Nitrobacter winogradskyi Nb-255: one gene and its partner. The protein of the gene in region 2 interacts with the protein of the main gene of each other region in a pairwise test. Links are inferred from orthologs where the notes say so. Each region holds a gene or a part of one and is shown on either strand. Other genes may lie near its edges. The genes, in order: secD and pheT.

Region 1 (17,148 bases), 1.9 Mb from region 2 along the record:
CGACGCGGAAACCTTCCAGCTCTGCTATAAGATAACCGGATGTCCCGCGAGACCGCCTCGTCCGAGATCACGCCCGAACTGCTGCTGCGCGCCTATGCCTGCGGCATTTTTCCGATGGCGGAGAGTGTCGACGACCCGACGCTGTTCTGGGTCGAGCCGAAGATGCGCGGCGTGGTTCCACTCGAGAGCTTTCGAATTCCGTCGCGGCTCGCGCGCACCGTTCGATCGGACAGTTTCACGGTGACCGTCGATACCGCATTCGACGCGGTGATCAACGGCTGCGCCGCGCCCCAACCCGGCCGCAACAACACCTGGATCAACCATCGAATCCGTGAACTCTATATCGGCCTGCACGAACTCGGCCACTGCCACAGTGTCGAGGTCTGGCGGGACAATGAACTGGCCGGCGGCCTTTACGGCGTCAGGCTCGGCCGGGCGTTTTTCGGCGAGAGCATGTTCCATGTCGTGCGGGACGCGTCGAAGGTCGCGCTCGTGCATCTGGTCGCCCGGTTGATCGCCGGAGGCTTCGTGCTGCTCGACACGCAGTTCGTCACCGACCATCTGCGGGGGTTCGGCGCCATCGAAATCCCGCGCCGGCGCTACCGGGCGCTACTCGACGTCGCGCTGGAAGGCCGGGCCGATTTCGGAGCGCTGCCGCTCGACCGGCCGGTGCCGGGCGCAGAAGCGCTCAAGGCCATCGCCGACCGAAGCTCTTAGAGCATGATCCCGACCCGAAGGGCCGCGCCAGCGCAAAGTAGGAACCGGCAGCCTTTTCTGATGGAATCAGAAACGAGGCTTGCGGATTTTGATCCGGCGCGTTTTCCATGCGACCGATACCCACTTCAATCGAGAACGCCCTGAAGTGTCGCGGCGCGAGCGGAAAAGCGGATCGCCCACTCTACCTCTGGAACGGCGGGAAGAAGGGATTGCTCTGCGGCTGTCGCTGCGCGGGAGGCACTGGCGCTGGTTGCGGCGGCGGCGCGGGTTGACGCGACTGACGGGTCGATTGTCGCGATCGCCTGGCTGGCGGGGGTGGCGTCGGTTTGGGCTGATCCGGCTGCTCGGCGATAACGGTCGTCTCCGGATCCTTGCAGTCGGTCAGCCAGACATCATAGATCGGATGCTCGACGCCATGCAGGCCGGGGCTCGACGCGAACATCCATCCGGAGAAAATTCGCTTCACCTCGCCCTGAAGCGTGATCTCATCGACCTCGACGAAGGCGTCGGTATTCGCGGCTTCGGTCGCGGGGCGCGTGTAGCAGGCGCTGGTTTTTACCCGCAGCGCGCCGAACTGTACGGTCTCTCCGATATCCTCGTCGAAATGGATGATGCGGCCGGTGATCTTATCCAGGCCGGAAAATACAGCCTTCTTGTTGACGATCCTCTCGGCGGGGGCCTCGGTAACGACCTCGTCGCCGGGCTGTAGCGTGGCCGGCGCCGGCGGGGCCGGTCGCGCGGCGTTCTGTTCGGGAGCCTGACGGGGTGATGGCGGCGCGACGGCAGCGCCTCCCGGAGCGTTCTGCGGAGTCACGGTGGTTCCGGACGGCGGCGGCAGCGGCTGAGACTGAACCGGACCGGGCGGCGGAACGCCCTGCCCCGGCGGTGGACGCATCGGCGCCGGCAACACGCGGCCCTCAGGCGGCAATTCGGGCACCTCTTCCTCGTCATCCTCAGGCGCGGCCTGCCCCTGTGGAATAGCGCCAGGCGGACGCGGTGGCGGGTCGGAGAAGATGTTTCCGATCTGGGCGCGCGCGGAAGGCGGGGCCGCGACAAGTGCGACGCCTGCAAAAGCCGCACAACCGGCTATAACGATGGTTCGAAATATCATGCGCGGCTTTGTGAGGCTCGAATCAGGGCCGGACCATTGTACAGGGATTAAAGGCTCCAAGCCGCTCGCGGCAATCCGGTTAACACGTCGATTGCGGCGGGGAAAGGGCGACCTGCTCCGCGTCCACTGGCGGCAGCGGCTGAGCTCGCTTGATTCCGTAGGCAATAGCGTTATGGAGCGAAATCGAGGCCGGTTTACGTGAAAAGCATCAAGACACCCGGAGCCTCGCTGCTGATTTCCATCAGGCAGAAGGCTGGGGCGCACCGTGGATTTACGGCAACAGATGCCATCAATCGCCTGCGGATCGTGACCTGGTAGACGATCTGGGGTTGGCGCATTCGGATTATTCAAGAGTATACTTGGCCGGACTTTGTCTGTTCTGAGTGTCAGGAGTTGCCATGACCCGGGCGGGGGCGCATTGGATCGCGATGACGGCGGCGGCTCTGGCGCTCGGGGGCGCGGCGGCGCAGGCTCAGCAGGTCGGCACGGCATCGGCGGTCAATCCCGCCGCCACCGCCAACCTGAAGACCATCACCATCGGCCAGTCGATCGCCCACAAGGAGCGTATCCAGACCAGGTCAAGCGGCTCGGTGCAGTTGCTGTTTCTCGACAAGACGTCGATGACCATCGGCCCGAACAGCGACCTCACAATCGATGAATACGTCTATGACCCCAACGCCAACACCGGCAAACTGGCGGCCACGCTCGGCAAGGGCGCGCTGCGTTTCGTAGGCGGCCAGATCAGCCACAGCGGCGACGCGGAAATCAAGACCGGAACGGCCTTGATCGGCATTCGCGGCGGCGTGATGATGACCGACGGCAAGGGCGGCATCTATGCCGGCTACGGCAGAATGACTGTCTCATCCGGCGGCCAGACCGTCACCCTCGGCGCCGGCGAATTCACCCAGACGCAAGCCGGCGGCCCCCCTTCGCCCCCCGGCCTGCCGCCGCCAGGGTTCGTGCAGCAGTTGATCGCATCGTTCCAGAGCGCCGCCGGTCAAACGGGCGGTGCGCGCGCGGGCTCGGCTTCGGCGAAGAATGTCGCCGCCGCCGAGCACAAGGCGACCGGATCACCCGGCGGACTGGTGACCGGCTCGGGTGCTCCGCCCTCTCCCAACCCGCCCACCATTATCCAGCAGATCAATGCGATTACGTCAGCCTTCACGGAAGCGATCCAGACATCCAATCAGGTGACCGGGGCGCAGCAGATCGCGCATGATCATCCGCCCGGCGGCGACCACCCTCCCCCGACGAACAATATCCCGCCTCCGACAAACAACAATCCGCCCGGGCCGCTGCGCGGGTATGTCGGCGGATTGGTCTACACAAGCTCAAGTGAGGGCGAATATTACTCGAGTCACGGTGAGAACGGTGAGCATGGCGTAAGCTACGAAGGCCCGACCAATATCGATCCCGTCACCGGAACCGCCGAAATCACCCTCGACACCGCCAACAAGCGCGTCCAGGCTCGTCTGGACACCTACCGTTACGATCAGAACAACCCGTTCACGCAACTCACCGAGACGATGCACGAGTTGTTTCAGTTCGGATCCAAGGGATCGACCGGCCCCGCTGACAGCGTCTATGTAGACAAAGATAATTTCTACGCGAACACGCCCGAGAACCACGAGGTCAACGGCAAGAAGGTCAGCGGCATTCTGGTTTCCGGCAACGGCATCGCGACACACGAGGTCGTTGCCGATGCAATTCCGAACCTGACACCGTGCCAGTGTGACTACACACGCTGGGGTTTCTGGATGGCTGATGAAAGCGATACCAGCACCAGTGCGCCTACATCATATAAGACAACCGTCGGCACCTGGGTCGCCGGTCGGCCCGTGGGCAGTATCGGCGACGTGCCGACGACAGGCGCCGCAACCTACACCGGCCATGTCGTCGCCAATGTGAATAATGCAGGATTCGTCGCCGGCGGGTTCTCGAACACCGTCAATTTCGGGGCGCGCACTGGCGCGGTGAGCGTGACCAATCTCGACGGCACGAACTATTCCGGCACCGTGAACTTCAACACCGACCCGCGCAATTTCGGCGGCACGCTCAACGGCGATACCGGCAGCCGTCAGATGGCCATCGACGGCAGCTTTTTCCAGGGCGTGAATAACCCAGTCGGCGAGATGGGCGGACGGGTCGGAATCTCCGGCGCCGACGGCTATCTCGGCAGCGGCATTTTCGCGGCTACCAAACAGTGACAGCACCCGCGTAAATGCTGGTGCGTCCCCGCGCTGGATGCGGGTGTTTCTACTGGCCGGGCGTCCAGGGCTGATAATCGCCGGTCGCCTTCGGACGGCGGCCGCTCGCCAGCGTCGAGCCGGACGGTCGATAGGCCGCCGGTGTCCCCGTCATGTTCGGCACATGCGGCTTCTGCCATTCGCGCGGCTGGTAGTCTTCCTTGGTCGGCGGAACATCGACAACGTGATGAATCCAGCCATGCCACTCCGGCGGAATATGGGTGGCTTCCGTGTAACCATTATAGATCACCCAGCGGCGCTCGAAGCCAAGCGCCGGGTCGATCCGTCCGCCTCGCGTCCGGTAATAGCAGTTACCCTCGCTGTCCCTGCCGACGAGTTCACCGAACCGCGCCGTCCAAAGCTGAGTACCGAAAGTCTGGCCGTTCCACCAGGTAAAAAGCTTGAGGAAAAACTGCTTCATTGCCGGAAATCCGTCGCAGGGGGTGTCACGAACCCCCGCAAGGGCTCGCGCGATTATCATTCTGTTTCGATTTGATGACATCCCGCCGCAGCCTTGTCCAGCCAAACGCGGCCAAATAGCGCGGACCCTGCCGCCGCCCGCAGCGCTAAACGGGCGTGAATTATAGCGTTTTCGAGCGCAGCATGTCCTCGGGCCAGACCGGAGGATGGAATCCGGTTCATGTGAAGAAAACGCGTCAAAACATAAAGAAAGATGGAGCCCTTCACCGCTTCCATGAAGTGGCGGAGGACTCTAGCGGGTTGCGCCTTCGGCTCGCACGTCTTAGAGCCTCTTAACGCGTTTTCTTCACGCGAACCGGTATCCACTTCGCTCGAAAACGCTATAACCCATTCTATTATCCAAGCCCGGTCCGGCGCTGATCGCGCGGGCCGCAGGCTCAGCAATGGCAGGCCGCAGACGCTCCGCTGTTGTTGACTGGCTCCCGAAAACTTTGAATGTTGCCTCTCAGGCAGGAAAGAATAAAGGCTGCGAAATGTCCGAAGTCGTCAACAACATGGAAAAACATCGCTACGAACTCGAAGTGGACGGGCTCGTTGCCGCGACCTACTACCGATTCCTGGATGGTGTCCTCGTCTTCACCCACACTCAGGTGCCGCCCGAACTCGAAGGCAAGGGCGTCGGTTCGGAACTGGTGAAGGGCGCGCTGGATCAGGTGCGCGCGGATAAATTCAGGGCCAGCGCTCAATGCCCCTTCGTGAAAGCCTGGCTCGAGAAGAATCCGGATTACGCTGATCTGCTGCGCCCGAATTTGTGAGGCAACGAGAGACCTGAGTTCCGCTTCTGATTCAATCAGAAGCGGATTTCACATGCTGGCTTAACGCCGTTTCTTTTCGCGAACCGGCGTCCACTTCGTTCCGAATCCTAGAGCTAACTTCGTCTGTCGGATTACTGCTTCATGTCGGGCGGCAGCTTGCCCCCGTTGGCCGCGAGCTGAGCCATCATCTGCTTATGCAGCCAGACATTCATCGCCGCGGAATCGTTGGTATCGCCCGGATATTTCAGATCCTTCGCCAGCTCCTTGCGCGCGCTCAGGCTGGAGTCGACATCAAGCGCCTTCATCAGATCAACGATCGAGGTTCGCCATGCCAGCTTCTCCTTCTTGGCGGCGACAGCCTTGTCGAGAATGGCCGCGACGTCGACGCTCTTGGCGGACGAGCCCTCCGGCGAAGGCGCAGTACCGCTGCCTGACTCTCCCGCCGGTGTTGCCGCTTCAGCGTGCGAGCCGAAGATGGCGCCCATGATCTTTCCAAATATGCTCATTATGCCGCTCCCAATAGCTTTGGCCTTGTGCCGACTACAAAGCGGAAATCCCGCATCTGTTTCCGCCGGATCGTCAAAAGAGTAACCGGCTCACCGCGGCTTGCCAATGCGAACGATGCCGGCCTCCCCCGGCTTCCATCCGCCCCAAAGCCAAAGGTAGAAAAGTCACTCAACCGTGAGCAACTAAGACCACGGATCGGAATTAGAATGGTGACAATACAGGTCGCGGCAGGACCAGGTTGCTTGCCTTCGCGTCTGGTCTTGATCGTGATCGTTTCCGAAGGGGCGACCTCGCCGCCTTCCGGCGGCCAGAGATCGACCCCGCGAAAGGGAGACAACGAACATGGCCACCTCTTATCCTGTCGACGTCACGTCGCACTCGGGAATGGCCGGCGCGGACAGACCTGTGGTCCGTCACATCGGCTTATCCGATCTGTTCGATGCATTGCGGCTGGGCTGGGAAGACTTCAAAGCGGTTCCCAGCCACGCCATCGTCCTGTGTGTCATCTATCCCGTGATCGGCATCGTTCTGGCGCGGATAGCGCTTGGCTACTCGGTCTTGCCGATCCTGTTCCCGCTCGCCGCCGGCTTCGCCCTGATCGGGCCGTTCGCGGCGCTCGGCCTATACGAACTGAGCTATCGGCGCGAACTCGGAAAAGAAGCCTCCGCCTGGCATGCGTTCAGCGTGCTGCGGGCGCCGTCGTTCGGGTCGATGCTCGGACTGGGCGGTCTGCTGCTGGTCATCTTCTTTATATGGCTGGCGACAGCTCGCGCGATCTATGTGTCCACTTTCGGCAACACCCCGGCGGCGGTCATTCCCGATTTCTTCACGCAGGTTTTCACCACGACCAAAGGCTTGCAGATGCTCATGATGGGCGTCGGCGTCGGATTCCTGTTCGCAGCCGTGGCCTTGTGCATCAGCATTGTGGCGTTCCCGCTGATGCTTCATCAACACGCTGACATGACGGATGCCATTTTGACGTCGTTGCGCGTGGTGGCGAAGAACCCGATAGCGGCGGCGGAATGGGGCCTGATCGTTGCCGTGCTGCTGACGCTCGGGTCGATCCCCTTCTTCCTGGGCCTCACGGTCGTCATGCCGCTGCTCGGTCATGCGACGTGGCATCTCTATCGCAAGGCGATCGAGAGTCCTTTAACCTCGTCGGCGCACGAGCCTCGTGAAACGGAGAAGGAAAAACGCTACGCAGCCGATTTCCCGTCCGTCTTGTTCCCGCCTTACGGGCGCAAGCACCGGTTCTTCGATAGTGCGGATTGATCGGAAGACGTTCGCTCTCGCAAAGGCCGCCTCGATGCCAATCGAGGTGGCCGTTGCGTGTCGACAGTCCTCAGGCGAGATTCCTGGGCAGACCATAGCCCCAATGCGGACGCGAATACCGTCAGGGTTGAAAGCGCCGGACCCGCGTTAACGCGTTCCTTTTGGCTGAGAAACGCGCTACCCCTTCGTCCATGACACAGTTTGAATCCTCCCGCGCCACCGTCCATATCGTCGGCGCCGGCCTGGCCGGCTCGGAAGCGGCCTGGCAGGTCGCCGCTCAGGGCGTTCGGGTCGTGCTGCACGAGATGCGGCCCCACCGGATGACCGCGGCGCACCGGACCGGTGGCCTTGCGGAACTGGTCTGTTCAAATTCGTTCCGGTCCGACGATGCTTCCAACAATGCGGTCGGACTCCTCCATGCGGAGATGCGCCGGCTCGGATCGCTGGTCATGCGATGCGCCGATGCCAATCAGGTTCCTGCAGGCGGCGCGCTCGCGGTGGATCGCGACGGCTTTTCCGCCGCGGTCACCGAAGCTCTCGACAACCATCCGCTGATCGAGATCGACCGTGCCGAGATCGACGGCCTGCCGCCCGCGGACTGGGGCAACGTCATTGTCGCCACGGGGCCGCTGACCTCGACGCCTCTCGCGGCTGCGATCCGCGCACTGACCGACGAGTCCGCCCTCGCCTTCTTCGATGCGATCGCACCCATCGTCCATCGCGACTCCATCGATATGTCGAAAGCCTGGTTCCAGTCCCGCTATGACAAGGCTGGTCCTGGCGGCAGCGGCGCCGATTACATCAATTGTCCGCTGAGCGAAGCGCAGTATCACGCCTTTGTGGACGCGCTGCTCGAGGGCGAGAAGGTCGACTTCAAGGACTGGGAGACCGCGCCCCCCTACTTCGACGGCTGCCTGCCGATCGAGGTCATGGCCGAACGCGGCCGGGAAACGCTGCGCTATGGTCCGATGAAGCCGGTCGGCCTCACCAATCCGCACGATCCCGCCACCAAGCCCTACGCCGTCGTCCAATTGCGCCAGGACAACAAGCTGGGCACGCTTTACAATATCGTGGGCTTTCAGACCAAACTGAAGCATGGCGCGCAGACGCGAATCTTTCGCACCATTCCCGGCCTTGAAGGCGCGGAGTTTGCCCGCCTCGGCGGCCTGCATCGCAACACATTCCTGAACTCGCCAAAGCTTCTTGACGTCCGGTTGCGGCTGCGCGCCGAGCCACGGCTGCGCTTCGCGGGACAGATGACCGGATGCGAAGGTTACGTGGAATCCGCCGCTATCGGGCTGCTCGGGGGACTCTACGCGGCAGCCGATGCACGATCATGCACGCTTGAAGCCCCGCCGCAGACGACGGCGCTGGGCGCGCTGCTCGGCCACATCACCGGCGGCCACATCGAGACCATCGACACGGGCCCCCGCTCGTTCCAGCCGATGAACATCAATTTCGGATTGTTTCCTCCGCTCGCCGATCCGCCAACCAGGAAGCCTGACGGCACGCGCCTGCGCGGCAATGAAAAGACGATCGCAAAGAAACAGGCGATCTGCGCGCGCGCGCTGTCGGATCTCGATCGCTGGATCGCGGATGCGCTTCGTCCGGCAGCCGCGGCATAGGTTCAACACGGCACCTCCAGGATTATCATGCCCCTTCCGAAGCAGGACGCAGCATTCCTGTCCACGAACTGGACCGAAGGAGTCCTACTGAAACGCGACGTGTTTTCGACGGTGGAGCGCGGGCGTTTTCGGACAACCTCCGGCGAGGCCGACGCGGTGCTGCGGCGGCTGGATCAGGTGCCGTGGTGGTCGTATGTTGTCGCGAGGCATTTGTTCGAACGTGAGCGCGAGGCGCTGACGCTCGCTCGCGATCTCGGCGTCGGTCCAAGGCTGTTGTGGAGCGGACGCAGCGCGTTGGTGCGAGACTTCATCGATGGCGTGGCGCTGCATCTCGCGAGACCCCACGGCGACCCATCCTACTTCCGCTCGGCCAAGGCGGCGTTGCGCAAGCTGCATCGCGCCGGCATCTGCCACAATGATCTTGCCAAGGAGCAGAACTGGCTGCGCGGCAGCGACGGCAACGCCTACCTGACGGACTTCCAGCTTGCTGCTTGCTTCAAACGGCGATCGCGCCTGTTTCGCATCGCGGCTTACGAAGACCTGCGGCATCTTCTCAAGCACAAGCGCACCTATGCGCCCAACGCCCTGACGCCACGCGAGCGCAAGATGCTCGCGCGCAAGTCGGTCATCGCGCGTGTATGGCTGATGACCGGCAAGAAGGTCTACCAGGTCATCACGCGCGGCCTGTTCAGTTTCACCGACCGCGAAGGCGGCGGCCGGCGTCTCGTCAACGACGCTCCCGTGCTGGTCGCGCGCATCAGGGAAAATCCCGCGGTGCGCGACGCCGCCATCGTTGCCTTCGCTGACCGCCGCAGCGGCGTCGGGCTTTACGCCTTTGTCGAGGCAGACCTGCCCGGACTCGAAGCGCGGTTGCGCTCCACGCTTGCCGCCGCAGGCGAGCCGAAACCGCCCGAGCACATCCAGATCGTGGCGCGCCTTCCACGCGGCGCCGGCGGCAAGGTGCGCACCGAAATCCTGCAACTCATCGCCATGAACCAGATCGACCTGATCGAGCCGTTGATCACGAGTCCCGCGGATCGCGAGTTCTTGCGCGGCATTCTTGAGAGCCGAAAAAACCTGCGCGACCGCTTCAATTTCGAATCGACCGACCAGGCCTTGCCGTCCTGATCCTGCTCAACCGCGAAATGCCTTCGAGCGCGACGCTCGCCACATGGTCCATAGGACACGCAACCGCGATATCGGCCGTGGCATGAAGGGATTAATGCCAGCGCCGCCGACATCGTCCAGTGCGCGGCGCACAAGCGCGAGCGGAAGATAGACACCGCGAGAATCTGGCGGCAGGTCGGACAGCAGGCCCAGCGCCACCTTCAGATGCGATCGCGCTTCCTCAGCCAGTCCGCGAATCGCCGCGCGAACCGAAGGCGCGTCTCGCCCCGTGAACATCTGTTCCAGATCGACGCCGTGCTGCTCCAGCAGCTTGAGCGGCACATAGGACTGCCGCCGCGAAGCGTAGAAACCGAAGTTCGCGATCACCCGCGCCATACCGCAGGCAAGACCGGCGTGTCGCGCGAGATGATCCGTCTCGTCCGGCCGCTGTCCGATGGTACGCGAGGAGAGCGAGAACAGCGCGCACGACGTATCAGCCAGATATTGTTCCAATGCCGCGATGTCCGGCATCGGATCGTTGTAGAGATCGAACTGATGCACCTCGATCAGACGCTGCAACAGCGCGACCGGAAGATCGTGCTCCCGGATCGCGAGCAGGAGTTCCGCCGCGACCGGATTGCCTTCGACGCCGCCGTGTCCCGCGCCCGCGAGCATATCCATCCACCATTGCAGGCGGACTTCTCCCGCCAACGGCTGGGTGATCTGCTCCCTCACCCTGACGATCTCGACGTTGAACGCGTAAAGCGCCAGCAGCGCGCGGCGGCTACGGAGCGGCGCGAACAACGTCGTCGCATAGTTGCCGAAGTCGTGGGTGCGCACCAGTTCCGCACAAAACGCAGCGGACGTGTTCCTTGTTGTATCGTTCATGACATCGCAATCACGCGCGCCACGGAGCGCGTCGATATGATGCTCGCCACAATACAGCAATCAGCGCCATCAGGCGCTGCCGATGCGGTGAGGTTTTCATGGTACGGCTATCAGCGCCGTCAGGCGCTGCCGATGCGGTGAGGTCTTCATGGTACGGCTATCAGCGCCGCCGCCACCCTGCGCCGCTCGCCCAGCATGATGTTGTATGTGCGAATCGCCGGACCCGTGAGCATGGTGTCCACGCCGATGCTCACGCGGCGCAGGGCCGCGCGCAGCTCGGGAGGAACAAGCCACACATTTATTCCGGTGCCGATCAGCAACGTGTCGATGGCGGCCGAGCCTTCGAACACGCGCGCCAGAGCATGACGGTCGATGTCATCCGCTCGCGCTACCGGCCACGCCCATACACCGTCGGGCAGGCAAAGCAGCGAGCCGCGATGCGACATGGTATCGAAACGAAAGCCGCCGTTGCCATAGGCTTCGATCGCGGCGGGCCGCGGAAGGTGCGGCACCTCCGGCGGAGCAGCGCTCACGGCTTTGCTGGTTTCGCGGACTTGGCCAGCTTCTCGGACTTGACCGGCTTTTCGGGTTTGGCAGGCTTTTCCTCGACATCGGCGCGGCTCTCGCCCACGCCGAGATAGATCAGGATCGGAGCCGCGATAAAGATCGAGGTGTAGGTGCCGACCAGCACCACGCCGAACGTCATCACCGCGGTGAAACTGTGGATCGCAGGTCCGCCGAACAGCAGCAAAGCGAGCAGCGCCAGCGTCACCGTGACGTGCGTGATGATCGAGCGCGAAAGCGTCGAGTTGATCGATGCGTTGAGCAGTTCGGGCATCGGCATTTTCTTGTAACGCCGGAGGATCTCGCGGATCCGGTCGTAGATGACGACCGTGTCGTTCAGCGAGTAGCCGAGAATTGTCAAAAGCGCCGCGATGCTGGTGAGGTCGAAGTCGACCTGCGAAATCGACATGAAGCCGATCGTCAGCACGATATCGTGCACGTTGGCGATCATCGCGCCGAGCGCGAACTGCCACTCGAACCGGAACCAGAGATAGACCAGAATGCCGATGATCGCCAGGATCAGACCGATCATGCCGTAGGCGAGCAATTCGCCAGACACGCGGGGTCCGACCACCTCGACCCGACGATAGTTGACGGTTTCGCCCAACGCGCCGCGCACCTTCTGCACGGCTTCCTGCTGCGCCGCGTCTCCGCCCGGCTGCTCGGCGACGCGGATCAGCACATCCGTCGGGCCGCCGAACTGCTGAAGCTGGACCTCGCCCAGATCGAGCTTGCTCAGCGTCGCGCGCATGCTGGCGATATCAACCTCGCCAGACTTGGCCTGCACCTCGAGCAGCGTGCCGCCCTTGAAATCGATGCCGAAATTCAGGCCATGCGTGAAGAACAACGTGATCGCGACGATCGAAAGCACGGCGGAAATCGGAAAGCTGATGCGACGGAAGCGCGTGAAATCGAACTTCGTGTCGTCCGGAATGATCCGCAGCGACGGCAGCAGGCCGAAGCAGCTGACGATGGTCAGTACAACGATGAGGGCACCGAGCCCGATCAAAATCCATTGAGTCACAGCCGGCTCCGCGTCATCAAATCGGCACGGTTTGCGGCCGCTTCCAGCGCACCCACGTTGCGACGATCAGCCGGGTCACCTCGAAGGCGGTGAACACCGTTGTAATGATGCCGATGCCGAACGTCACCGCAAAGCCGCGAACAGGACCGGTGCCGATATAGAACAGCACAGCGGCGGCGATGAAGGTCGTGATGTTGGAATCCAGAATCGTCGCCAGCGCCCGCTTGAAGCCGGCGTCGATGGCCGAAATCGCGGTGCGGCCGGCGCGCAGTTCCTCGCGGATACGCTCGTAGATCAGTACGTTCGAGTCCACGGCGATGCCCACCGTCAGAACGATGCCGGCTATACCGGGCAGCGTCAGCGTCGCGTTCAACAACGACAGCACGCCGAAAATCATGGCGACGTTGATGGCGACCGCGATATTCGCGATCACCCCGAAAAACCGGTACGTCAGCAGCATGAACAGGATCACCATGATCGAGCCGACATAGGCGGCAAGCTCGCCCTGTTCGATCGAGTCCTGTCCGAGCCCCGGTCCGACGGTGCGCTCCTCGATGATCGTCAGCGGCGCCGGCAGCGCGCCGGCGCGCAGCAGGATCGCGAGGTCATTTGCCTCCTGCACCGTGAAATTACCGGAGATCTGACCCGAACCGCCGGTAATCGGCTCGCGGATGACCGGCGCCGAGATCACCTCGTTGTCGAGAATGATGGCGAACGGCTGTCCGACGTTTTCGGTCGTCGCCTGCGCGAATTTTCTCGCACCGTTGCTGTTGAAGCGGAACGTCACGATCGGCTCGCTGGTGCGCGAATCGAACCCCGGTTGGGCGTCGGTCAGATCTCCACCGGAGACGAGCACCTGCTTCCGGACCACGTAAGGCGTCTTGGGCGCCTGCGAACTCATCAGCACTTCGGAATCGCCGGGCACCCGCCCCTGTGCGGCCTGATCAGGCGGAATGCTGGAATCGACCATCCGGAAGTCCATCTTGGCGGTTTTGCCGAGGATTTCCTTCAGCCGCGTCGGGTCCTGCAATCCCGGCACCTGCACCAGAATGCGGTCGGCGCCCTGACGCTGGATCAACGGCTCGACGGTGCCGAGTTCGTTGACGCGCTTCTCGATGATCTGAATCGACTGTTCGACCGACTGGCGGATACGGTCCGTGACGGCGGCCTGCGGCACGGTCATGCGGATCACGCCGTCAGCGCTGCTGACTTCGAGGCTGCGCTGGCCGCTGGAGCCGAGCAGACCTCCCAGCGGTTGCGACAGTTCACGCAATTTGGCTAGCGCGGTCTGGAATTCCTCTTCCTTGCTGATACGGACCTCGACGGCGCCGTTCTTGGCGGCAAGGCCGGTATAAGCGATCCGGGCGTCGCGCAGCGTCTTGCGCGCGTCATCGCGAACCTGATCGAGTTTCTCTTTCTTGACGTAGTTGGAATCGACCTCGAGCAGCAGATACGAGCCGCCCTGAAGGTCAAGACCTAGCACGAGGTGGCGCTGCGCCCATTTCGGCCATGTCTTGACCTGCGCCTCCGGAAAGAAGTTCGGTACGGCGCACAGGCAGATCGCGAGAGCGGTCACGATGATCGTCAGCGCCTTCCACCGCGTAAAGTACAGCATCGAGATAACTCGTCAGATTCGAGGAATGATCACCTAGCTCGCGGCGGTGTCGTCCCTGGAGCCATTTCCTTTAGCGCCATCGGCTTTGGCGGCTCCCTTTGCCGCTTCACCTTTGGCGGGTTCGCCCTTCGCGCGAACGATCGAAATCATCTGACGCATCTGCCGTACCCGGACGCCATCAGCGATTTCGAACTCGATCTGCTCGTCATCCACCACCTTGGTGACCTTTCCGACCAGGCCGCTCGATGTGATGACGGTGTCACCGCGACGAATGTTCTTCACCAGTTCGGCGTGCTCTTTCGCCTTCTTCTGCTGGGGCCGGATGATCAGGAAATACATGATGATGAAGATCAACGCGAACGGCAGCAGCGACATCAACAGGCTGTTGGCGTCGCCGGAGCCGGCGGCCTGAGCAAAGGCGGGGGTAATGAACATACGGGCCATTCCTTGGGATCAGACCGGCGAGAGCACAGAGTCGGGCCGATCAAGAGCAAATTCGCGCGGACTATAACGGCCACGGTCCCAATTGCAACGCCGCCAGCCCCTTGATCGAGCCACATTATTCCGCGGCTTGCGGGAGCGCGGTCGCCCCGCTAAGGGTGCGCGGTCGGGAAAGACAAAGATGGCCAGAAAGTCGCGGAAAACCAGCCTTCGAAAGCCCCCTCTCCAAACGCCCGGGGCCCGTTCCGTTCCTCGGGCCGGCGCGACGAAAGGTCCGAAAGCGGCCGCGAGGCGAGATGCCGCGGACCGGATCGCCCGCGCTCTCGAAACGATCGCCGCCGCCATGACCGCCGCCACCGAGCAGATCGACAATCACGCCGTCATGACCCGAGCCGATGCATTCGTCTGGCATCCCGACGGTCGATTGACGCCGGTTTCGCAGGTCAGCCGCGTCGATCTCACCCTGCTCAAGGGCATCGACCGGATGCGCGATATCCTGATGGAAAACACTGCCCGCTTCGCCAGGGGCCTGCCCGCGAACAACGCCCTGCTCTGGGGTGCGCGCGGCATGGGCAAGTCGTCGCTGGTGAAGGCGGCACATGCCAGCATCAACGCCGAGGCCGGCGGACGGCTCAAGCTGATCGAAATTCACCGCGAGGATATCGAGAGCCTGCCCGGCCTGATGGAACTGCTTCGCTCATCCGAGTTTCGTTTCATCGTCTTCTGCGACGACCTGTCCTTCGACGGCAATGACGCTTCATACAAATCGCTGAAGGCCGCCCTCGAGGGCGGCATCGAGGGGCGGCCCGACAACGTCATCCTGTACGCGACGTCAAACCGCCGTCATCTGCTGGCGCGCGACATGATCGAGAACGAGCGATCGACGGCGATCAATCCCGGCGAGGCCGTCGAGGAAAAGGTTTCGCTGTCCGACCGCTTCGGCCTCTGGCTCGGCTTTCACCGCTGTAGCCAGGATGAGTATCTCGCGATGGTGCGCGGCTATTGCTCCCACTTCGGCATCAGGCTCGACGACGCCGAACTGGAGCGGGAGGCGCTGGAATGGTCAGCCACGCGCGGCTCGCGTTCCGGCCGGGTTGCCTGGCAATTCACGCAGGAGCTTGCGGGACGGCTCGGCGTGCGGCTCGCGGCGAGATAGCCTTCGAGCTTATTCTGCGGATGTAGCGCGGCACAGTTGATGCGCTGCTGAACGGGGACCGCCTACGCGCAGCGATCGTTTCGGTCCCGGATCGGCAAAGCATCGCAAGCGCAACGCACCGCCTCCGGGGCATCCAGCCTCATGCGCCGTTCAGGAAGTTCAACGGGTCGACCGGCGTCGATCCTTTTCGGATCTCGAAGTGAAGCTGCGGCGACCCCGCCTCGCCGGACTGGCCCGACTTGGCGATGACCTGGCCGCGCCTGATGGAATCTCCGCGCTTCACCATCAATTCACGCGCATGGGCATAGGCGGTCACGTAGCCGTTGGAGTGCCGAACCAGGACCAGATTGCCGTAGCCTTTAAGTTCGTTGCCGGCATAAGCAACGACTCCGTCCTCGGCGGCCTTGACCGGCGTACCCTCGGGCACTGCGACATTGATGCCGTCATTGGATTTCCCGTTGGTCCGGGCGCCATAGGCCGTGATCACGCGGCCACGCACAGGCCAGCGGAAAGTCGGCAAAGCGCCGGTCGCCTCCGCGGCTTTCACCGAAGGTTTAACCACGGCCGCTTCAGGCGTCGCGGTCGCAGCCGCAAGGTTGACCTTCTGAACCGGACCTGCGGTCGCGGCGGCGGCGTGAACCACGGGTGCGGGCGCGGGCTTGGGTGCAACGGCGGGAGGCGCGGCCGGAGCGGCGACAGGTTGCGCGGACACCGCGGCGACCTTGGTCGGCACCGTGATCCTGGTGCCGATCTTCAGCTTCGCGCTCGGTGGTAATCCGTTCGCGCGTGCAAGTTCCCCGACAGAAATGTGATTGCGGCGGGCGATGTTCATCAGCGTGTCGCCGCGATTGACGTGATGGGTGGCGCCGGACGCAGCCGTAGCGACGACCGCCGGCTTCGCGGCCGGAGCCGGCTGGGTTTCCGCCACCGCTGCGCGCTTCGGAATGATCAGCCGCTGGCCGGGCTGCAACTGGCGAGGACCCCGGTAGCCATTGGCCTTGAGAATTTCAGCGCTGGACACGCCATACCGGCGCGACAGTCCTTCCAGCGTATCGCTGGTCCCGACAATGATCGGCGTGCCGCCCTTATGATTCCAGCCGTCCCGCGCCGCGACAGCGGGGGCAGACTCGATCGCACGCGCGGGAGGCGTATATGAACCGGGACCGCGCCCGCTCACCGACACGCTCGATGCCACCGGATAGGACTTCGGCGTCGAGATCGGCGGAAGCGGCTGGGATTGATAGTCGGAGTGGGGCCGATACGGGGGCCGCGAATATTGGTGCAACTCGCGGCGCTCCACCGGAGCCGCAGGCGCCGCGGCCACCGTGCCGGTGGTCTCTCGCTGCCAGCCAAAGCGATTTGATTGCTGCGGACCGCTGTCCAACTGCGCGAGGCGCGTCGACATATCCGCGCTGCACCCGGCAAAACCGATCGACACCAGCGCCAGCACCGCTACCTGCGGTACGCGGCGCGAGCAAAGCAACTCGACGACACGGGACATGGTTACTCACTCGTACGCAACACGACTAAATTTGAATAAACACCGTCCCAGTAAACAAAGCCTTTCACCGTGACACGTCACGGCCTCGAAAGTTAACATCGCCGGACAAACTGATTACGGCCGCGGCCGAACCTCGGAC
Region 2 (12,185 bases):
ACAGCGTCGCGGTGGCGACGCCGTGCTGGCCCGCGCCGGTCTCGGCGATGATGCGCTTCTTGCCCATGCGCCGCGCCACCAGAATCTGGCCCAGCACATTGTTGACCTTGTGCGAGCCGGTGTGGTTGAGCTCCTCGCGCTTCAGGTAGATTTTTGCGCCGCCGGCGCCGCCCGAGGCCGCGGAAATCTCCCGAAGGTGGTCGGTCAGACGCTCGGCGAAATACAGGGGCGACGGCCGGCCGATATAGTCCTTGCGATAGCGCGCCATGTCGCGCTGGAACGCGGCGTCGCTTTTGGCGTCGGCATAGGCCCTCTCAAGATCGAGGATCAAGGGCATCAGCGTTTCCGCCACGAAGCGGCCGCCGAACATGCCGAAATGCCCGCGCTCGTCGGGGCCGGACCGGAAAGAATTGGGGAGAGAACTCATTGTCACCCTTCGTCATGGCCGGATTTATTCCGGCCACCTACGTCTTGCGTGCTCTGAATTTCAGTAGAGATCGATGCCCGCGGCGCAGACAAGGTTACACAATCTGCGCCTGCTCTACGCGGGCATGGCGGCTGCCGTAAACTACGGCACATGTGACGTCGCTTCGCGTAAACTGGTTTCCGCCGCTCGCGCAGCCCGAATAAAATCCCGGACCATGCCGGCGTCCTTCACCCCCGGCGCGCTTTCCACCCCTGAGGACACATCGACGCCGCCGGCGCGCGTGATGCGGACCGCATCATCGACGTTGCCTGCCGCCAGGCCGCCCGACAGCATGAATGGAATATCGACGGACAGATTCGTCAGAAGACGCCAGTCGAAGGGTACGCCGAGCCCGCCCGGCCGGGTCGCGTGCTTCGGCGGACGCGCATCGAAGAGCAGGCGGTCGGCGACAGCGGCATAGCGTGGCAGGTCCGCAAGATCGGCGGCGATCTCGACGCCGATCGCCTTCATCACCGGCAGGCCGAAGCGCCGCTTGATCTCGCGGATGCGCGGCACGGTTTCCTTGCCGTGCAGTTGCAGCAGATCCGGCCGCAAGGCCTCGATAATGCCGCAGAGCGTCTCATCATCGGCGTCGGCCGTCAGCGCGACCTTGGCCGCCCGGCCTCGCACCTGCGCGCCGAGCTCTTGCGCGCGCGCAAGCTCAAGATGCCGCGGCGACGGCGGAAAGAACACGAATCCCACCATATCGGCGCCGGCCTGCAACGCCACATCGAGCGTCGAAGGGGTGGACAGGCCGCATATCTTGACGATCAATGACATGGTCTCGAATGGTCCGGCACAACCCGACCAATGGCAGGCCGGCGTGCTGCAATCAGCGCGATGGGCCGGTTCTACAACGTCGCAAGCGGCTTGTCTCGCTTGCGTGGACGCGGCCCGAACGTTCTTTCCCTTTGCGACGGGGACGCAGAATCATGGCGATCGCGGGATGCGGGTCACAAGCCCGAGGACATGCTCGACAGCGCTATAACACCGCTACCCGGCCCGCCGGGTCAGTTCCGGCAGCCGCGTCACCTCTTGCGACTCGTAGCGTGATCGCAAATCAGCAAGCTCCACATGCGCTTTCCGCGCATCCGATTCGTATTGACGGGCCGCGTAGCGCCAGCGGCGCTGCCCCACCCAGGTCGCGACGCTGCCGGCGACCACGCCGAAAATAGCCACCGAGATGATCAGAATGAACAGCGGCAGCGTGACGCCGGTCTGAGGGTCGGACCCGCCGAAGGGGTCGAACGTCACCGTGACCAAACGGCGGTTGGCGAACGCGAACACGATGAAAATAACACCAAGCGGAATCAGGATCAGGCCGGTCAGGAATTTGCGCATGATCTCTCTCGCGACGCTGCGTCAGCCGGCACTCATGCTGACAGGTTCGCTTGCCGATTGATGGGGCCGCTCCCCTGGACGTTCCTAGTGTAGCGGTTCAGAAGTTCGCTTCAATTTCCCAGCGAGTCCTTCAAGCGAACCTATGAACCTAAGCTACACTAGATTCATAGAGTTGCTAGTGTCCCGAATCCGAAGTTCGCCCAGGAGCGAGGCCGCGAAAACAAGGCGAACTTCGGATTCGGGGCACTATGCGTTCGCTTCGCTCGTCGCATTGTCACGATTGAGCCGCTCACGCATTTCCTTGCCGGTCTTGAAAAACGGTACACTTTTCTGGTCGACCGGAACGTGTTCTCCCGTGCGCGGATTGCGGCCCGCGCGGGCAGGACGATGTTTGACTGAAAACGCACCAAAGCCACGCAACTCGACGCGATCACCCCGCGCAAGAGCGGCGACAATCTCATCGAGGATCGCGTTCACGATGTTCTCCACATCCCGCTGGTAGAGGTGCGGGTTATGTTCGGCGATGCGCTGAACGAGTTCGGATTTGATCATCGAGACAAAGGCCCATGCGTGGGATGCCCATTTCCGTGAAAATGGTCAGGACTGTCAAGACAGTAAATGTGATTCGGGATCGTTGGAAACCCGGCCGCGAGAGCTTGCGTTGCAACATCCATCGCTTTTCGCAGCGCGAAATGCCTGTTCACGAACGGCTCGACCTCAATTCGACGGCGCGGGATGCCAAAGCGCCAGCATTCCGTCGAGATTCAGGCGATCCGCCGCTCGCACGATCCCGGCCTGCTCGACCTGCCGCGCAATACTGCCCAATCCCAGCGCGTCAAACGCCACCGACGCAGCGGTGCGGATGAAGGTCAGATCAGTGAAGCGCGGCGTCAACTTGAAATCGCGCACCGGAAGGTCGGGCGCGACTTTCTTTTCCGCCACAAGCCAGGCGATCGCGACCTTTTCGTCGCCAAGCTGATCGATCAACTTGAGATCCAGCGCCTGCCGTCCGGTGAAAACGCGCCCGTCGGCGACCTTCTCGAGCTGCGCATCGTCCATGCCGCGCCTGTTCTGCACCAGACCGCGAAACCAGGCGAAGGAATCCTTCACCAGGGCGTCGATCGCGGCCCGTGCTTCCGGACTGGTCGGTTCATATCCGCTCGGGGCCGCCTTCAGCGGCGAGGATTTCACCGCCTCCACCTTGACCCCGACCGTTTTCAGAAGTTCGGTGACGTTCGGATACTGAAACAGCACGCCGATCGAGCCGACCAGCGCGGTTTGCTGCGCGACGATGTGATCGGAGGCAAGCGCGGCGATATATCCGCCCGACGCGCCGAGCCCTTCCACCACCACGACCATCGGTTTTTTGGCCTTCAGGCGCGTCAGGGCCTCATAAAGCTCTTCCGACCCGGCGGTGGTGCCGCCCGGCGAGTTGATGTGGACGATGACCGCCGGCGCCTTCGACTTTCCAAGCCGCTCCAGGGCCTCGACCCGCTTCTGATCGCTGCGGATCAGACCGTCGATGTTGACGCGCTGGATCGCGGAAGAGCCTGTCAGCCTGCCGCCCAAAGGCGAGGCGTAAGCGCCGAGCGCGACGACCGCGCCGATCACGATCAAAGCCGACGCCACGCGCCAGAAGGTGAGCTTGCGGCGCAGCCTGCGACGATCGACGATCATGTCGGATTCCATCGACATCGACATTTCTCCTCCATAGCGTTTTCCGGCGAAGCATGTCCCCGCGCTTGACCCGAGGACAGATATCGGCTCGCGTCAAGAAAACGCGTCAAAACAACGATCTGGAACTTCGCTTCTGATTCAATCGGAAGCGAAGCTCCCGGATTGCGCTCGATTACACCGTCGCCGGTGCGTGCGTGGTACCAGAGGCCCGCCAAGCTACACCAATCGCGGCCCAATATGAAGAAAGCATGGCCGGAGTACGACACCGCGCCGTCTCGATATTCGACCTTGCCAACGCTAGCGGCTGCGCCGATCCGGCGCGATCAGTTCCGGCCGCGGCCCCGACAGCCGCTTGTGCAAGTGGACCATGAAGGCCATTCCGAACAGCGGCGTCGCCAGATTGACGACCGGAATCGCGACAAACGCGGCAATGATCAGGCCGGCCATAAAAATGGTCGAGGCATTATCGCGGCGCATCGCCTTGGCTTCCGCCGGCGAGCGGAAGCGCATCGCCGCAAGCTCAAAATATTCCCGGCCGAGCAGCCACGCGGTCGCGATGAAGAACGCGATCACGCCGGCGCCGGCCACGAACACGAACGGCAGCGCAATCAGATAGACGAGCAGCGTCAGCAGCGCCGCCTTGATGCTTTCGGTCATCGCAAGGCCGATCGGCAGCGCCGCGCCCGGACGGTCGGCCGGGTAATGCTCGTGCTCGACGATCTCCGCGACATCGTCGACGAACACGCCCGCCACCAGCGAGGTGATCGCGGGCATCAGAAACACCGCGCCGAACACGATGCCGAGGCCCGCGGCGATTGAAAGAATCCAGGCGAGGATATTGAGCGGCGTGTGGAAGGAGGGCCCCAGCATGGTCTCCGCCCAGACTTCGCCCGATCCGGCAAGCCAGCTCAAAAGCCGCTGCAGTCCGACAGCGGCGACGACGATCAGCACCAGCGCCAGCCCGATCACGCGCCACAGAATGGCGCGCATCGGCAGCGAAAGAATCTGCGTAAGGGCGTTGACAGCGGCGCCGATCATGACGGAGCGTTCCCCGGAGAATCCCTGCGCTCAGATAAACGCCGCAACCCCGGCCGGCAAGAGCGCGAGGCTTCTCGCGCTGGACGGATCAAACGGTGCGCAAGCAAATTTTTTGTTTGAGCATGATCTTATCCGAAAACCGGTCTCCACTTTGCGCTGGCGCGGCCTTCGGGTCGGGATCATGCTCTAGGCGGCGTAGGTCTGCGCGCCCGCGAGTTCGGCCGCGATCATGGCGCCGAGCGCCATGTCGCTTTGCTGGCCGAATCCCTGATGAACGATGCGGCCGTTGCGGCCGATCAGGATGCTGGTCGGCGTGCCCTGCATTCCATAGCGGCCCATGGTGACCGGCAGCGGTGTGCCGTCGCCCGCGGCATCGACGCCGATCGGAAACGTCAGCCGGTATTCGTGAATGAAGGCTTGAAGCGAAACCGGCGTCATCGCGGCATGATGTTCGAACACCGTGTGCAGACCGATCACCTGAAGATCGGTCGCCTTGAACAACTCATGGGCGCGCTGGGTCTGCGGCGTGCCATGCGCGACGCAGCCGGGACACAGCATCTGGAAGGCATGGAGCAGCACCGGGCGGCCACGCAGCGCCGCCAGCGTGATGGGCTCGGCCGTGTTGAACCATTGCGAAACGGCAAGTTCGGGAGCGGGAGCGTCAGCTGTCATGGATGGCCTCGCAAGGCCATTCGCGGCCCGGTTTCCAACACGATCTTCCCGCGTCGGATGGACCGATGATAGCGGGCCGATCCGGCGATGCAATGCGCGATCGCGTCACCGAGGGCTGCGCTCGTGGTGGAACGTCGCGCCGGTATGGGTTGGTCTTGCGCCGGACGCGCGTCGCGGCGAGCGCGCCCTCGCGCCGCGGATGTGTGCCGTATCTCCAGTTTCGGATTGCGCGCGCGGCGGGACACTTTCTTCGGCGCTCACTTCTTCCACCGTCACCGGCGAATCATGCGGCGCGGGATCAAACGACGGAGCGCCGGCTCCGGCCTGAAACGGATCTTCTCCATGCACGGATTCAGCGAGCGGCTTCGGCGTGTCGGCCCAATGCAGCGAGCGATAGTCGAAGCCCCGCGCGATCGTGGGTTTGACGATCTCGAAATAAGGCGAGATGTCGAAATCCCGCGGCATATAGAGAGAAGAATCCCGAATGTGCAGGATCTCGCGCCGCGCGCTGCGACTGCCAGCGCGCGTGATCTTCGGCAGGACCGGATAGCGCACCGCGCCGAAAGCTTGCGCGATCAGCGCCGAGCAGATCATCTTGGTCGGATCACCGGAGCCGAACGCGATCATGCGCCGCCGCCAGCGCTGCGGGAAGGGTAACGGAACCAGGTACCGCATCAGATCGATGATGTTCTTGGTGTCGTAGCCGAAGCCGATCCGGTTGATGGCATAGCGGCACACCGTCACGCGGTCCTCGTGAGACAGGCCGACCGGACGGCACACCCGGCTGTGATAGGGAAAATACTTCGACAGCGGCGCCGAGACGACGCCTTCGCCGACATTGGCTTCGATCAGCACATGCGGCTCGCCGTCAGCCTCGCTGGCGCCATCGATCGGGCCGACATAAAGTGCGGAGTGCGACCACGTCGATTGCGTGAGATATTTGATGATGCCGGAGATTCGGCTGTTGCCTTCGACCAGGAGAACGTCGCCCTCCTCTATCAGGTCGCGCAGATGCTCCGGATCGCTGGGCGCGAACGGCCTGTATCCCGGTATCTCCTTCTGAAGATACGCCGCGATCCATTTTCCGACCGTATCGAGTACGAGACCCATGAAGTCTCTCTCCGCGTTTCGCGCCTGACCGGTTTTCCCTCCTTACCATGGACAGAACCCGTTGCAATTTGGTTCATGGCTGCAATCGCGAAATCACCATTGATTCACCATGACGGTTGCCGCAGGCTCAGTGATGCGGCAAGCTGGCCGCGTTCCAGCATCCGAACGCGCAGCAAGGGGCAAGCGATTTTTGAATCACCGCGCCGATCATTCCTGCATCTGAGTGCGGGAACCGGGCCATGAGAATAACGCGCCGCGATTTTCTCTCGGCGTCCGCCGGCTGTGCGGCGGGAATGAGCATCGGTCGCGCGCGGGCCGCGCCGCTGCCGCGCGACCCCGACGTCATTGTGATCGGCGCCGGCGCGGCGGGCATCGCGGCGGCACGGCGCGTTCAGGCCGCGAACCGCACCGTGCTGGTGCTGGAAGCGGCAGGCAGGATCGGCGGACGCTGTCACACCGATACCACGACTTTCGGAACGCCATTCGACCGCGGCGCGCGCTGGCTATTCGAACCCGACACCAACCCGATCATCCGGCTGGCGCGAAGCGCCGGCATGGAGGTGTTTCCGTCCCCGCTCGGCCAGAAGATCCGCATCGGGCGGCGTAACGCGCGGGCTGGCGAAACCGAACAGTTCCTCGCCGCACTGATGCGCGCCAAGCGCGCCATCGGCGAGGCGGCGCGAAGGAAGGTCGACGTCGCCTGCGCCTCGATGCTGCCCGAGGATCTCGACGTCTGGGCCGAGACCATCGATTTCGTGCTCGGCGCCAGCGCCACCGGAAAGGACCTGAAAGATCTCTCGGTGATGGATCGGGCGAGCGCGCCTGAGCGCAACGTCGCGATCGACTGCAGGCAAGGCCTTGGCGTGCTGCTCGCAACGCTCGGCCAGGCCGTCCCCGTCAGTCTGTCGACGCCCGTCACCCGGGTGACGTGGACCGGCCGCAGCCTCACGGTCGAGACGTCCGCGGGCCGTATCGATACACGCGCCGTCATCGTCACCGTCTCCGTCAACGTGCTGACCTCAGGCCATATCCGCTTCACGCCCGAATTGCCGAAACGGCAACTCGACGCGGCCGCGAGACTGTCGCTCGGCAGCTACGATCGCATCGCGCTATGGCTGCCCGATAACCCGCTCGGCCTCGGACCCGGCGAGACCATGATCGAGCAGAGCAGCGACGGAAAGACCGCGCTTCTGGTGGCGAACGCGCATGGATCGTCGTTGTGCACGGTTGATATCGCCGGCGGCTTCGGCCGCGATCTGTCGGCGCAAGGAACGAGCGCGATGACGGCCTTCGCCACCGAGTGGCTGACGAAACTGTTCGGCAGCGACGCGGCGGACGCGGTGAAGCAGTCTGCCACGACCCGCTGGAACGCCGATCCCCATGTGCTCGGAGCAATGTCGGCCGCGGAACCCGGCGGCCATCCGTCGCGGAAGATCCTGATGGAGCCGCTGGGCAACCTGTTTCTCGCCGGTGAAGCCGCGCACGAAACGCTGTGGGGCACCGTCAACGGCGCATGGGAGAGCGGCGAGCGCGCCGCCGACGCCGCGCTGCGGAAGATCGGCGCGAGCAGGGAAAAGGAGCCGGCACAGCCACAGGCGTCGAAGCATAAGCAGCCCCGAGCCCAGAGACGGACGCCCTCGCGGCGCGGGAACGACGCCTTCGGCTTTCCGCTGCCCCGATGACGCGACCGAAGGCGCTGATCTCATGGTCGTCCGGAAAAGACAGCGCCTTCGCGCTGCATGAAATCCGCCGCGAGGGCGCGTTCGACGTCGTCGGCGCATTGACCACGGTGAACGAGCGCTTCGGACGCGTCTCGATTCACGGCGTTCGCCAGGAGTTGCTGGATGCTCAACTCACCGCCGCGGGATTGTCGCCACGCGTCGTGCCGATTCCCGATCCGTGCCCGAACGACGCCTATGAAGCGCGGATGACCCGGACGATGGCGGATGCAAAGCGATCCGGCATCACGCATATCATTTTCGGCGATCTGTTTCTCGCGGACATCCGCGCCTATCGCGAACAAAAACTCGCCGGCGCCGGGATCACGCCGGTGTTTCCGTTGTGGGGCCGGCCGACCTCGACGCTCGCGCGCGAGATGATCGCGAGCGGGCTGGAAGCGCGTCTGGTCTCGGTCGACCTGGCGAAGCTCGACCGTTCGCTCGCCGGCCGCGACTTCGATGAGCGGCTGCTGGAAGACCTTCCCGCCGGAATCGATCCGTGCGGCGAGAACGGCGAGTTTCACACTTTCGTTTCCGCCGCGCCGGTGTTCTCGCAACGACTCGAGGTCTTATGTGGCGACGTTGTCGAACGCGGCGGATTCGCCTACCGCGATCTCGTGCCGGCGTAGTCGTTCCTGATTCTCGGGCGCGTCGTGATGCGAGCTGCTATCCGCTTTGCGTCAAGACGCTTTAGAAATTATTGTCTGGTCGCATTTTCTTGCGGCGAACAGGTCATCCACTTCGCCGGAAAATGCTCTAACCGCGAAGGCTTCCGCCGGTTCTCTTCGCGACTTCGGCGACGATTTTCCCCGCCACCGCCTCGATCTCCTGATCGGTGAACGTCCTGTCACGCGGCTGCAGCCTCACCGCGATCGCGACCGATTTCTTGTCCGCATCGATGCCCTTGCCTTCATAGATATCGAACACGGTGACGCCGGAGACGAGCTTCCTGTCCACGTTCTGCGCCGCGCGCACGATATCGGCTGCTTTCACGGTGCGATCGACAATGAAGGCGAAGTCGCGCGACACCGGCTGGAACGCCGGCAATTCCAGCACCGGTTTCGCGCGCGTCGGTTTCTGCTTGGCCTCCGGGATACGGTCGAGAATCACCTCGAATCCGAGCAGCGGGCCTTCGGCCTTCAGCTCGTCCAGCACGCGAGGGTGCAGCTCGCCGAAATAGCCGAGCACGTTGTGGGGGCCGATCTGGATCGCGGCGGAGCGTCCCGGATGCAGCCATGCGGGAAAATTCTTCGATTCATGGCTGGTGGCGATCTGCAAGGCGGCGGCCGGCGCGCCCGCGGCAGCCAGCACGGCGAACGCGTCGGCTTTCGCATCCAGCGCATTAGCCGTGGCGGAGCCCGACCAGTGCCGTCCAAGGCCCGCCGACGAGGCGATGCCGCGGCGAAGCCCCGCGGCGGCCATGAACTGATCCTGCGGGCCGTCGCCTCTGAAGATCTGCCCGACCTCGAACAGCGCGACATCGGCAAAGCCGCGGTCAGCGTTGGCCTGCGCGATCGCGACGAGGCCCGGCAGCAGGCTCGGCCGCATGTCCGAGAGATCGGACGCGATGGGATTAGCCAGTGCCAGTTCGCTTGAGCCGCCGCCGAACAGTTCAGCCTGCGTTCTTGAGATGAACGACCAGTTCACGGCCTCGACCATGCCGCGCGCCGCCAGCGCGCGCCGCGCCTTGCGCGTACGCGACTGGATCGACGTCAGCACGGGCTTGCGCGGAGCCTCTCCGCGATCGAACGGCGTCATCGGCACCTTGTCGACGCCGACGATGCGCACGATCTCCTCGACGAGGTCGGCCTTGCCCTGAACGTCGGTGCGCCAGGTGGGAATGGCGACCTTCACCACCGGACCGCTGCCGGCCACCATGAAACCCAGATGGCCGAGAATGCGCCGCACTTCCACCAGAGGCACGTCGATGGCCGCGAGCCGCTTGATCTCGCTCAAGGGGAAATCGATCACCCTGTCTTCGGGCAGCGCCTGTCCGGCAACGACATTCTCCGACGGCGAGCCGCCGCACAATTCCATCACCAGCCGCGTCGCCATCTCAAGCCCCGGCACCATGAAGGCGGGATCGACGCCGCGCTCGAAACGATAGCGTGCATCCGAATTGATGCCGAGCCTGCGCCCGGTCTGCGCGATGTTGATCTCGCTCCACAGCGCCGATTCGATCAGCACGTCGGTCGTGGTCTCGTCGCAGCCGGTTTCCTCGCCGCCCATGATGCCGGCAAGCGATTCGACGCCCTTGTCGTCGGCGATGACGCAGACATTCGGATCGAGCGTATAAATGCGGCCGTCGAGCGCCTTAAGCGTCTCGCCGTCGCGGGCGCGGCGTATCGTGAGATCGCCATGCACCTTCTTCGCGTCGAACACATGCAGCGGACGGGCGCGGTCGTAGGTCATGAAGTTGGTGATGTCGACCAGCGCATTGATCGGACGCAGGCCGATCGAGGTCAGACGCTTTTGCAGCCACTCCGGCGACGGGCCATTCTTCACCCCGCGCACCATTCGCAGCGCGAAGCCGGGGCATAGCGAAGCATCTTCCACGGTGACCTTCACCGGACAGGGGAATTCGCCGGTGACCGGCTTGATGGTCGGATCCTTGAAGCGGCCCATGTCGGCGGCCGACAGATCGCGCGCGATGCCGTGCACGCCGGTGCAGTCCTGCCGGTTCGGCGTCAGGTTGATCTCGATCACGGGATCGCCGAGCCCGGCCCATTCGGCGTAGCCGGCGCCGACCGGCGCGTCGGCGGGCAGTTCGATGATGCCGTCGTGATCATCCGATATCTCAAGCTCGGCCGCCGAGCACAGCATGCCTCGGCTCTCGACGCCGCGGATGGTGCCGACACCGAGCGTGATGTTCTTTCCCGGAATATGGGTGCCGGGCGGCGCGAACACGCTGATCAGTCCCTCGCGCGCGTTCGGCGCGCCGCACACCACCTGAATGTAAGACGGATCGCCCTTGTCGCTGGTCTCGCCGGTATCGACCATGCACACCCTGAGACGATCGGCGTTCGGATGCTGAACGGCGGAGACCACCCGCGCGATGGTGAAGGGCGCGAACGTCTTCGACTTGTCCGCGATGTGCTCGACCTCGAGTCCGATCATGGTGAGCTTGTCGGCGAGTTTTTCCAGCGGCTCGTCGGTGTCGAGATGATCCTTCAGCCAGGAGAGAGTGAATTTCACGACGACAACCCCCCCGCCAGCGTCGGGATTTCGAGCGGCCTGAAGCCGTAATGCGTGAGCCAGCGCACGTCGCCCTCGAACAACTGCCGCAGATCGGCGATGCCGTACTTCAACATGGTGATGCGATCGATACCCATGCCCCAGGCGAAGCCCTGATAGACCTCGGGGTCGATGCCGCACAGCTTCAGCACGTTGGGATGCACCATTCCGCAGCCGAGAATCTCCAGCCAGTCCTCGCCCTCGCCGAAGCGAATCTCGTGCTTGTCGCGGCGGCACTGGATATCGACCTCCAGCGACGGCTCGGTGAACGGAAAGAACGACGGGCGGAAACGCATGTTGACGTTGTCGACCTCGAAGAACGCCTTGCAGAACTCGTGCAGGATCCATTTGAGGTGGCCGAGATGCGATGACTTGTCGATCACCAGCCCTTCGACCTGATGGAACATCGGCGTGTGGGTCTGGTCCGAGTCGCTCCGATAGGTGCGGCCCGGACAGATGACGCGGATCGGCGGCTTCTGGCTGAGCATGGTACGCACCTGCACCGGCGAGGTGTGAGTGCGGAGCAGGAGGCGCGAGCCATCGTCTTTTGGATTGAAGTAGAAGGTGTCGTGCATCTCACGCGCCGGATGGCCCTCCGGGAAATTCAGCCGCGTGAAATTGTAGTCATCGGTCTCGATATCGGGGCCTTCGGCGACCGCAAAACCCATGTCGGCGAAGATCGTGGTGACCTCGTCCCACACCTGGCTCAGCGGATGGATGCGGCCGGCTTCCGCGGGCGTCTCGCGCAAGGGGGGCGTGACGTCGATGGTTTCCGACGCAAGGCGCGCATCGAGCGCGAGAGCCTTCAGCACCTCGCGGCGCGCGGCCAGCGCCCGCGTCACCGTATCCTTGGCGAGGTTGATCTTCGCGCCTTCGGTCTTGCGCTCGTCCGGCGACATCTTGCCGAGAGTCGCAAGCAGCGCCGAGAT

Evidence for each region.
Region 1: the proteins of pheT (region 2) and secD interact in binary tests that used the Escherichia coli proteins (3 or more experiments, as listed by UniProt). The link is inferred for Nitrobacter winogradskyi Nb-255 from one-to-one orthologs.

What each region holds. Positions count from the first base shown.
Region 1 is NC_007406.1:1,926,897-1,944,044, forward strand. What follows is about bases 11,613-14,483. They hold secD (protein translocase subunit SecD), read right to left. Parts: upstream 13,912-14,483; coding sequence 12,313-13,911; downstream 11,613-12,312. Other genes in these bases: secF (protein translocase subunit SecF), read right to left, coding at 11,613-12,296; yajC (preprotein translocase subunit YajC), read right to left, coding at 13,945-14,346. Also shown: aat (leucyl/phenylalanyl-tRNA--protein transferase), read left to right, coding at 40-717; NWI_RS09175 (DUF2155 domain-containing protein), read right to left, coding at 899-1,828; NWI_RS09180 (FecR domain-containing protein), read left to right, coding at 2,227-4,035; NWI_RS09185 (NADH:ubiquinone oxidoreductase subunit NDUFA12), read right to left, coding at 4,085-4,495; NWI_RS09190 (GNAT family N-acetyltransferase), read left to right, coding at 4,938-5,309; NWI_RS09195 (DUF3597 domain-containing protein), read right to left, coding at 5,441-5,815; NWI_RS09200 (DUF2189 domain-containing protein), read left to right, coding at 6,159-7,088; methylenetetrahydrofolate--tRNA-(uracil(54)-C(5))-methyltransferase (FADH(2)-oxidizing) TrmFO, read left to right, coding at 7,280-8,713; NWI_RS09210 (serine/threonine protein kinase), read left to right, coding at 8,741-9,841; NWI_RS09215 (phytoene/squalene synthase family protein), read right to left, coding at 9,848-10,708; NWI_RS09220 (Mth938-like domain-containing protein), read right to left, coding at 10,855-11,241; more of secF, read right to left, coding at 11,238-11,612; NWI_RS09240 (ATP-binding protein), read left to right, coding at 14,534-15,508; NWI_RS09245 (peptidoglycan DD-metalloendopeptidase family protein), read right to left, coding at 15,648-17,009. UniProt on the Escherichia coli protein: Part of the Sec protein translocase complex. Interacts with the SecYEG preprotein conducting channel. SecDF uses the proton motive force (PMF) to complete protein translocation after the ATP-dependent function of SecA.
Region 2 is NC_007406.1:67,717-79,901, forward strand. Bases 8,499-11,617 are described here. They hold pheT (phenylalanine--tRNA ligase subunit beta), read right to left. Parts: upstream 11,218-11,617; coding sequence 8,779-11,217; downstream 8,499-8,778. Other genes in these bases: NWI_RS00340 (ATPase), read left to right, coding at 8,499-8,651; pheS (phenylalanine--tRNA ligase subunit alpha), read right to left, coding at 11,214-11,617. Also shown: trpB (tryptophan synthase subunit beta), read right to left, coding at 1-427; NWI_RS00295 (phosphoribosylanthranilate isomerase), read right to left, coding at 569-1,246; NWI_RS00300 (LapA family protein), read right to left, coding at 1,460-1,807; NWI_RS00305 (integration host factor subunit beta), read right to left, coding at 2,054-2,359; signal peptide peptidase SppA, read right to left, coding at 2,525-3,502; NWI_RS00315 (sulfate transporter family protein), read right to left, coding at 3,782-4,522; NWI_RS00325 (peroxiredoxin family protein), read right to left, coding at 4,709-5,194; NWI_RS00330 (YiiX/YebB-like N1pC/P60 family cysteine hydrolase), read right to left, coding at 5,300-6,304; NWI_RS00335 (flavin monoamine oxidase family protein), read left to right, coding at 6,544-7,986; more of NWI_RS00340, read left to right, coding at 7,983-8,498; more of pheS, read right to left, coding at 11,618-12,185.